3 regions of the Clostridium sp. DMHC 10 genome follow, and region 1 is predicted to be linked to each of the others. Evidence: riboswitches for the same ligand, from Rfam matches in the RefSeq annotation. Region 1 holds a riboswitch; each other region holds the start of a gene.
What was found. A riboswitch is a leader RNA that binds a small molecule or an ion and turns the genes downstream of it on or off. The one in region 1 is predicted to bind thiamine pyrophosphate.

Region 2: it holds a riboswitch for thiamine pyrophosphate, as region 1 does, so the genes downstream of both, AGR56_RS10695 (TatD family hydrolase) here and thiS (sulfur carrier protein ThiS) in region 1, are expected to answer to the same signal.
Region 3: it holds a riboswitch for thiamine pyrophosphate, as region 1 does, so the genes downstream of both, thiC (phosphomethylpyrimidine synthase ThiC) here and thiS (sulfur carrier protein ThiS) in region 1, are expected to answer to the same signal.

The regions. Positions count from the first base shown of each region.
Region 1 is NZ_LGVB01000015.1:1,425,437-1,428,655, reverse strand. It holds gene AGR56_RS08870 (PEP/pyruvate-binding domain-containing protein) at 1-1,092, opposite strand, end outside; TPP riboswitch at 1,282-1,389, shown strand; gene thiS (sulfur carrier protein ThiS) at 1,502-1,696, shown strand; gene thiF (sulfur carrier protein ThiS adenylyltransferase ThiF) at 1,697-2,497, shown strand; gene AGR56_RS08855 (thiazole synthase) at 2,517-3,219, shown strand, end outside.
Region 2 is NZ_LGVB01000015.1:1,787,715-1,790,933, forward strand. It holds gene AGR56_RS10685 (hypothetical protein) at 1-822, shown strand, start outside; gene AGR56_RS10690 (homocitrate synthase) at 819-1,619, shown strand; TPP riboswitch at 1,721-1,826, shown strand; gene AGR56_RS10695 (TatD family hydrolase) at 1,892-2,647, shown strand; partial or broken gene AGR56_RS10700 (thiamine-binding protein) at 2,743-3,047, shown strand; gene AGR56_RS10705 (ABC transporter permease) at 3,014-3,219, shown strand, end outside.
Region 3 is NZ_LGVB01000015.1:1,239,682-1,242,900, forward strand. It holds gene AGR56_RS21645 (hypothetical protein) at 1-94, opposite strand, end outside; gene AGR56_RS07855 (AMP-binding protein) at 81-1,211, opposite strand; TPP riboswitch at 1,424-1,531, shown strand; gene thiC (phosphomethylpyrimidine synthase ThiC) at 1,626-2,939, shown strand.

The sequences.
Region 1 (3,219 bases):
AAATGTGTAGCATGAGAATACTATTTTAAATTCTATTTTATCATGGTAGTTAGGAAATTTTATAAGCGAGTTTATATAATAGTTAACCAGTTTTTCACACAAGTTTTTTGACAAATTCGCTGGTAAAAATGAGTTGAAGCTTATTCGCAAGTCTATATACGGTAGTCCGTAAAAATCCATTAATAATGGAAAACCTATAACATTCTTATATCCATATTTATTTCTTTGATATGCCCAAATTTCATCTGTAATAATTTTTTTATAAAGGGATAATGCTAATGGTTTGGGTCTAATACCTATGATTTCAGCAGGATTCCAATCAGCCATTACACCATAAATAGTTTTATCTCCGTATAAATAAGGATGTCTTGAATTCAGTTGAGATATTTTTTGTCTTAATTCGTAAATAAATTTCTTGTTTTTATTATTCTGATTAGTTAAGCTTACAATAAGAGGTCTTACTTGAAAAAGGTATAAATTATAAGTGGCATCGAATGCAAATTCAATATCCAGTGAATCTGTAGAAAACAAAGTTTCAAGTTCTTTAATTAAATTTATAATTTTAAGAAGATTTTTATCTATATTAGGAACTATTTTTGAATATTTGTAATAATAAAATGTTTTTAAGTTATTAGTTTTACCAGCGGTGACTGAATCTGTAGCATATGTGTAATCATCATAGTTTATAACTATATAGTCACCACAAGAATTAGGATCTTTACTAAAAGCAACACCACTCATTTTTACATTTTTTAGCATAGGTTGAATGAAAAATTGATCTTTTAAATTTAAATATTTATAAGATTTTATAACTTTCAAAATTGCGGTGCATATTTGATTTTCACCAATGACGTTAGGTACTGAGAGAAAGCAACCGGCTAATGAATGGATTGAATTATCTTCAGATATGGAACTGCTTCTTACTATTAAAGGAATATCAATCCAATTCTTTTCTTTTACTAAATCAATTATTTTTTGACTATTGTTAATCCATTCACTTACTGTTAAACGTATTTGAGGAATAATTTTAGCGTTAGTAATAACTTTAGATAAATGTTCAAGTGTTTCAGATTTTGTACCAAAACTAATCATATTATTTCCTCCTTTAATGTTGAATGATTTTTATTTTTATATTATGTGTGATTGTAATTGTTATACAAATATTAACACATTATAATTTATGATACAATATTCTAAAATATTGTAGTAATGTTTCGTGTTTCACTTTATATATATTTGCAATTTTTTTCTTAATGTGATAAATTAAAAAGGTAAAATTTAATATTTTAACTGGGGAGCCTGTAGACAGGCTGAGAGTGGAATGTGATTCCAGACCCTCATAACCTGATTTGGATAATGCCAACGTAGGGAGAGTAGGTAGTTCATATTTAACATGAAATTCTGCGCAGAGTTTGTGTATTTATAATATGAAAGTAGTAGATTATGAGGGAAACAGTTTTGTTTCTCTTTTTTTATTTCCAAAAATAAGTGAGGTGGTACTTTGTTAGTAAATGGTAAAGAAATTAATTTTAAAGAAGGTATTACTGTTACACAATTATTAAATGAAATTAATGTTGACAAAGATAGAGTAGTTGTAGAAGTAGACATGGAAATAGTAGATAGAAATGAATATGATAAAAAAATGCTGTGTACATCCTCAAAAGTAGAAGTAATAAGATTTGTTGGGGGCGGCTAAGTGAAAATTTGCGTGAATGAAAAATTGAAGGACATTCCTTATGAAACTATGCTTTTTAGTCTTAAGAATGAAATAAAAGAAGATGCTGATGTTATTGTTTATAATGGTTTCATAATGAAAAATGACATTAAGCTTAAAGATGGAGATTGCATAGTATTTATAAAAAAAGGTGAAATTCCAAGTAAAGATGAAATGGAAGCGCAGCTTATGGCAAGACACACCCCTGAGGTTCATAATAAAATTAAAAAGTTTTCTATAGGGATTGCAGGACTTGGAGGACTTGGTTCAAATGCTGCTGTGTCACTTGCAAGAGTTGGAGTAGGAAAACTTTTATTAGTGGATTTTGATGTGGTTGAACCGAGCAATTTAAATAGGCAGCAGTATTTTATAAAGCACATTGGAATGAAGAAAGTAGAGGCCTTAAAGGAAGTAATATCTTGGTGCAATCCATTTGTAGAAGTAGATACGTTGGATACATTTATAAATAAAAATAATGCAGTAGATATTTTTAAAAATGTGGATATAATTATTGAAGCTTTTGATAATCCAGTTTCTAAAGCAGTACTTACAAATGCGGTGCTTACAAAGATGAGAGATAAGAAAATTATATGTGCTTCTGGCATGGCGGGATATTTTTCAAGTAATACAATACGAACAAAAAAGGTAAATAAAAATTTCTACTTGGTTGGTGATATGGAAAATGAAGCTAAACCAGGCGTAGGACTTATGGCACCAAGAGTATCTATTGCAGCAAATCATGAGGCAAATGCAGTGCTCAGAATAATAATGAATGAAGAATGAAAACGGAGGTTTTTAATAAATGGATGAACTTATTATAGGTGGAACTAAGCTTAAAAATAGGCTTTTTATTGGCACAGGAAAGCTTAGTTCAAATGAAATAATTCCGGAAATTATGAAAAAGTCAAATGCAGAAGTTATAACCGTTGCACTTAGAAGGGTAGATACAACTTCGGCAGAAAGTGATAATATACTTAATTTTGTAAATAAGAATTTAATACTTTTGCCAAATACATCGGGGGCTAGAAATGCAGAAGAAGCAATAAGGCTTGCTAGAATTGCAAAGGCAGCAGGATGTGGAAATTGGATTAAAATAGAAGTTATCTCAGATAATAAATACTTACTTCCAGATAATTATGAAACTATAAAGGCAACAGAAGCACTTGCAAAGGAGGGATTTGTAGTACTTCCATATATAAATCCTGATTTAATGGATGCTAGAAGACTTGTGAATATAGGTGCAGCTGCTGTAATGCCACTGGGAGCGCCTATTGGCACCAATAGAGGACTTAGAACTAAGGAAATGATAAAAATTTTAATAGAAGAAATAAATGAAGTGCCTATAGTTGTTGATGCAGGAATCGGTAAACCATCAGATGCAGCACTTGCTATGGAAATGGGAGCTGATGCTGTTCTCGTAAACACAGCTATAGCAACAGCTGATAATCCTGTTTTAATGGCAGAAGCATTTTCGCTTGCAGTTGAAGCAGGAAGAAAAGCATACA
Region 2 (3,219 bases), 360 kb from region 1:
TTTAGGTATCTTATCATAAAGTGTGATTTAGCTAAAAATATGAAAAATGATTTAATAGCGAATATAAATAATTCAAAAATTATATTAGAGATAAACATTGAAAAAATTAATGATAATTTTTTGAACGAAAATTATGAGGTTTTAAATAATTTTAATATAGTATGTATTAGAATTAATAATGTTAAAAAATGTAATTTTAATAGTTGGAGTAAGTTTATAAAAAAGATAAAAAATGAATTTTCTGTATTGATAGATTTTTGTCCTCAAAATGGATATTTTGCTGCAACAGCAATAGCTATAGAAAGTTGTTTAGATGGGGCGGATTTTATCACAACTGCATTTTACGGAGAAAAATATGGATTTGCAGCCTTAGAAGAAGTTATGCTTGCACTTAAAGTAATAAGAAATGGAGAGGTCATTGGTAATTCAAAATTATTATGCGAAATTAAAATGGTATATGAAAAGCTTATAAATCAAGAGGTTTTTCCAATGAAACCTGTGCTTGGAGCTGATATCTTTAAATATGAATCTGGTATCCATGTTGATGGAATAGAGAAAAATGCAAAAACTTATGAGCCATATAATCCCTGTGAAATAGGTTCAAAAAGGCAAATGTTTATTGGAAAGCATTCTGGAAAGAAAGCAGTTATTACCAGGTTAAAGCAATTAAACGTTAAATTAATAGATATTGATGTTGATGACCTTTTAAAAAAAATACGAAGTAAAAGTATTAAATTAAGAAGAAATATTTTCGATGATGAGTTAATTAAATTGTATAAAAGCTCCACTGGTAACCATATAGAATGGAGGGAAAAAATATGAGCATTAAAGTTGTCGACACAACGCTAAGAGATGGTGAACAAAAGGCTGGCATAGCACTGGGGATAAATGAAAAGGTAGAGATTGCCAAAATTCTTGATGATATGGGTATATTTCAAATTGAAGCTGGTATAGCGGCTATGGGTGGAGATGAAAAAGAAAGCATAAAAAAAATAGTGAAATTGGGGCTTAAGAGTAAAATATCTTCCTGGAATAGAATGAACATTAAAGATATTAATGAATCTATGGATTGCGCTGTAGATATAATTCATATATCGGTTCCAGTATCTAACATTCAAATTGAGGAGAAGTTGAGAAAAGATAAAAATTGGGTGCTTGAAAATATTAAAGAATGTGTTCAATATGCAGTAGGCAAAGGTTATGAGGTGACAGTGGGATTGGAGGATGCCTCAAGAGCAGATATAAATTTCCTCATAGAAGTTTGCAAACTGCTTTACAATAGTAGTATTAAAAGGATTAGATATGCTGATACTGTTGGTATTTTGTATCCAAGAAGAGTATTCCATCAGATAAATAAGATAAGAGAAGCTGTACCAATAGAAATAGAAATTCATGCTCATAACGATTTTGGCATGGCAATAATAAATTCACTAGGAGCTTTAAAAGCTGGGGCTAAATATGTTGATTGTACTATTACTGGAATAGGGGAAAGGGCTGGTAATTGTGATTTTTTGGAGTTCGCAAAAACTGCTTATGAGCTGCTAGGTGAAAAAATATATTTAAATAAGTTTAGTGAGCTTAAGAAAAAAGAAAGTATCATAAAAGAAATAATTGGATAGATAAGTCTGCTTAAAACATGGCTATAATTTAAAGGTTACATTCTTTATTTACAAATTGTAAAATTAATGTTAACATATAGTTGATATTAATTTTATATTGTTTTTAGTGCTGGGGGTGTCCTTTGTGGCTGAGAGAAGTTTTTAAAGCTTTAACCCTTTGAACCTGATGCGGATAACACCGACGAAGGAAAGCTTGTTTCACATGTAGAATGCATGAGCGCTATTTTTAGGTAGCGCTCTTTATTTTTGTGAAAAATTAAAAGGAGTGAAATATGTTCGTTGATGCACATAATCATTTGAATTTTTTTAAGGATAAGGCAAAATTAAAAAAGGCTCTTGATATTATAACAGAAGATAACATAGTTACACTTGGCTGTTCTATGGATATTCAAAGCTATAAGTTTACTAAAAAGCTTAGTAAGGATAATAAAAATATAATACCTTGTTTTGGAATTCATCCTTGGGAAGCTCATAATAATTACAAAAATTTAGATTTGTTTGATGAATATATAAAAGAATGTAAAATTATTGGAGAAATAGGGCTGGACTATTTTTGGGTTAAGGAAAAAGAAAAGTATCCGCATATGAGAAATGTTTTTGAATACTTTTTAAAAAAGGCTAAAAGCTATAATAAAATTACAAATATACATACTAAAGGTGCAGAAGAGGAAATTCTTAATTACATAAAAAAGTATGAACTTAAAACGCCTATAATCCATTGGTATAGTGGAAATTTAGAAACTTTAAAAAAATTAATAGATTATGGCTGCTATTTTACTATAAGCGTTGATATAGGTTATTCAAAACTTACAGAGGAAATAGTTAAGCTTCTTCCAATGGATAGAATTTTAACAGAAACCGATGGACCAACTTCTTTAGAATGGGTAAATGGGGAGTACGGCTATCCAGATGAAGTGAAAAATATAGTAAACAAAATTTCAATACATAAAAAATCTAATTATGATGAAATTGAAAATAAAATTTTTAAAAATTTGAAAACCATATTGGAAAATCAGTTCAACTATTAATTTATATATGCACCAAAGCTCTTTGAATATTAGAATTTTGGAACATATATAAATTAAGTTTCACATTGATTCTCCTAGAAAGAGGGAATAATAATATGAAAACAGTTAATGTTAGTTTACAAGTACTTCCAACAGTACCAGAGGAGAGAATATATCCAGTAGTTGATAAGGTTATAGAATACATAAAATCAACTGGAGTTAAGCACATAGTTGGACCAATGGAAACTACTATGGAAGGCGACTTAGATACACTTATGGAAATTGTAAAGAAGGCACAAACAATATGTGTTGAAGAAGGAGCTCAAGAGTTGCATCTGTTGTTAAAATAGATTACAAACCTGAGGGGATAACAATGGAGGAAAAAAGTTGGCAAATATCAAAAATAAATTGTATCCTATAATTACTTTAGTAGCCGTTGTGCTGCTTTGGCAAGTTATTGTAGATGTTAAAAATGTTCCGGCATATATAGTTCCTTCACCTACAGGAATAGTTAAAACACTTATAAGTGATTTTAAAGTTATAATGGATAATACAAAGGTAACAATATATGAATCAATTGTAGGTTTTGTTAT
Region 3 (3,219 bases), 190 kb from region 1:
CTTTTCTTCCGCAGTAGTAAAATACACAATCTTTTTTGTATGCTAAGTCGCCAGTTTTATAACCATGTTTAATACCAGCTTCACTTTGGGTAATGAAAAAAGTGCTTTTTCGTCATTTTCTCATTATTGTAATAGCCAATACTTACATTATCACCTATTACATATATCTCACCTTTTTCACCTTCCTTAACTTCTTTTCCAGTGTCATCAACCAGTATTACTTTCGAATTGCTCATACCATATCCTATAGGGATAGAATCTTTACTATGAAGCATATCTTTATTTACTTCTATAGCAGTTATTAAAACTGTGGCTTCTGTTGGACCGTATCCATTGATTATGGAAATATCTCCAAACCTTTCGTAAAGGGTTGAAACAAGCTTTTTTGATAGAACCTCACCGGCAAAAAACATCTTTTCAAGTTTTGGTAGTAGAGTTTTATTGAAACTGTTATCAACAACGCACATTTCAGCAAATGAAGGAGTAGATATCCACATTGCTACTTTAGAAATAGCTAAATTTTCAAATAGATCCTTGAAATTTGCAGTCATTTTTTTATCTATTACATATAATGTTTTTCCGAGAAGGAGACCAATATATATGCTTATTACTGATACGTCAAAAGAATAAGAAACTTGATTTAAAAAGACGCTTTTATCTTCACTAGTTTTGCAATATGGTAAAAACCATTCAATAAATGTTTTTAAAGCCTTATAAGTAATTTGAACACCTTTAGGCTTACCAGTACTTCCAGAAGTATATAGCATATAATAAACATCATTGTCTTTAATAAAGAATGCTTTAGCTGGTTTCAAACCAGAAAATTTATTGAAGATATCAATTAAATTTTCTGGTGATAGTATTTTACCTTGAAAGTTATCAATATCAATGTTTCCTATATTAATAAATAATTTTGGTTTGGAACTTTCAATAATATCTTTTATCCTGTCTTTAGGAAAGGTAGTGTCTATTGGAATATATGCATGTCCGGATTTGCTGCAAGCTAAGAATGAAATCAGCATTTCATGTTCTTTATGACCGTAAATAACTATAGGTGATTTGTCTTCCCCATAGTTTGATATTATATACTTTGCGAGTGCATCTGAACGCTTTTTTAATTCACCATACGTTAAAGTTGAATTTCTGTATATTTCGCAGATACTTTCACTATGCTCAATACAAACTTTGTCTATAGTATCAATTAAATTCAATAAAATCAATCCTTTCTATTGATACAATTGTGCAAACACAGTTATTATACTTCAATAAAGTTTTATTTTCAATATTAAGGAAAAAATGATACAATTATGTCATAATTGTATCAGTTCCGTAATGTTTTGTACTTGTATTGAAAAACAGATTTTAATTATTCAAAAACAGGAAATTAGTTTACAAAGAGAGAATATAATGTTAAAATTAAATAGTATTTTGCTAGAGGTGCCTTATAAACATAGGAAGGCTGAGAGGAGAAATCCAACTCTTTGAACTTGATGTAGTTAATACTACCGTAGGGAAGCAGAGCATTATTATGTTATGAATTTTAGAAGCTTACCCTTATTGGGTGAGCTTTTTTTAATTTTAATGTGCCTGCACTCAAAAATAAAATTGAGATAAGGAGAAATGTTATGAATTACACAACACAAATGGATGCTGCCAGAAAAAATATAATTACGGAGGAAATGAAAGTTGTCTCTGAGAAAGAGCGCATGGACGTTGAAAAGCTGAAGAATCTTATTGCAAAAGGAAAAATCGTAATACCTGCCAATAAAAATCACAAATCTTTAAGCGCAGAAGGTGTTGGAGAAGGACTTAAGACTAAAATAAATGTAAACTTAGGTATATCTAAAGATTGTGCAAATGTAGATATGGAACTTAAAAAGGTTAAAACAGCATTAAAAATGAAAGCTGAAGCTATTATGGATTTAAGTTCTTATGGAAAGACAGAAGAATTTAGAAAAAAACTTATAGAAATTTCTTCTGCAATGATAGGAACTGTTCCTATATATGATGCAGTAGGATTTTATGATAAAGAATTAAAAGATATAACAGCTGAGGAGTTTCTTAGAGTAGTTGAAAAACAGGCTGAAGATGGCGTTGATTTTATGACTATTCATGCAGGCATAAACAAAGAAACCGCTGAGGTTTTTAAAAGAAATAGTAGAGTTATGAATATAGTTTCAAGAGGCGGTTCACTATTATATGCCTGGATGGAGCTTAATAATAAGGAAAATCCATTCTATGAATATTTTGATGAGGTTCTTGAAATATGTGCTAAATATGATGTTACTATAAGTCTTGGAGATGCTTGTAGACCCGGTTGTATAAAGGATTCCACTGATCCGAGTCAAATTAAGGAACTTATTACACTTGGAGAACTTACTAAGAGAGCTTGGGAGAAAAATGTACAAGTTATGATTGAAGGACCTGGTCATATGGCTATTAATGAAATAAAATCAAATATGATTATAGAGAAGAGATTGTGCCATGGAGCGCCTTTTTATGTTTTGGGACCTATTGTCACGGACATAGCTCCAGGTTATGATCATATAACGAGTGCGATAGGGGGAGCAATTGCAGCTGCAAATGGTGCAGATTTTCTGTGCTATGTTACTCCAGCAGAGCATTTGAGGCTTCCTAACTTAGATGACATGAAGGAAGGTATTATAGCAGCTAAAATAGCAGCGCATGCTGCTGACATTGCAAAGAACATTAATGGAGCAAGAGAGTGGGACGATAAGATGGCAGAAGCAAGACAAAAGTTGGATTGGAATGCTACCTTTGAACTTTCAATAGATCCTGAAAAAGCTATAAGATATAGGAAGGAATCGACACCGGAAGATCCTGATACATGCACCATGTGTGGAAAAATGTGTGCAGTTAGAAATATGAATAAAGTTATGAGTGGAAAAAATGTGAACATACTCAGAGATGATAACTAAGAAAAATGCAAAGTAACAATGCTTCGTCACATTAAAAAGAATCCATAAATCTAAGTGGTTATTTAAAAAAAGTGGTTGCTTTGAGTTCAAGAAGGATAATGGGCAAGCCCAAGCCCCGTATATGTTTATACTCGCCTTTGGCTCAGACAGATTGAAATATCTAAGTATTTTATGATTTTTTTACCAAGATTTATTGGATTCTTTTTAAATTGCTCCTTCAGCACTATTACTTCGCTCCTACGGTAGTGCAAGGAAAAAATTCCTCCGTACCTACGGAGTT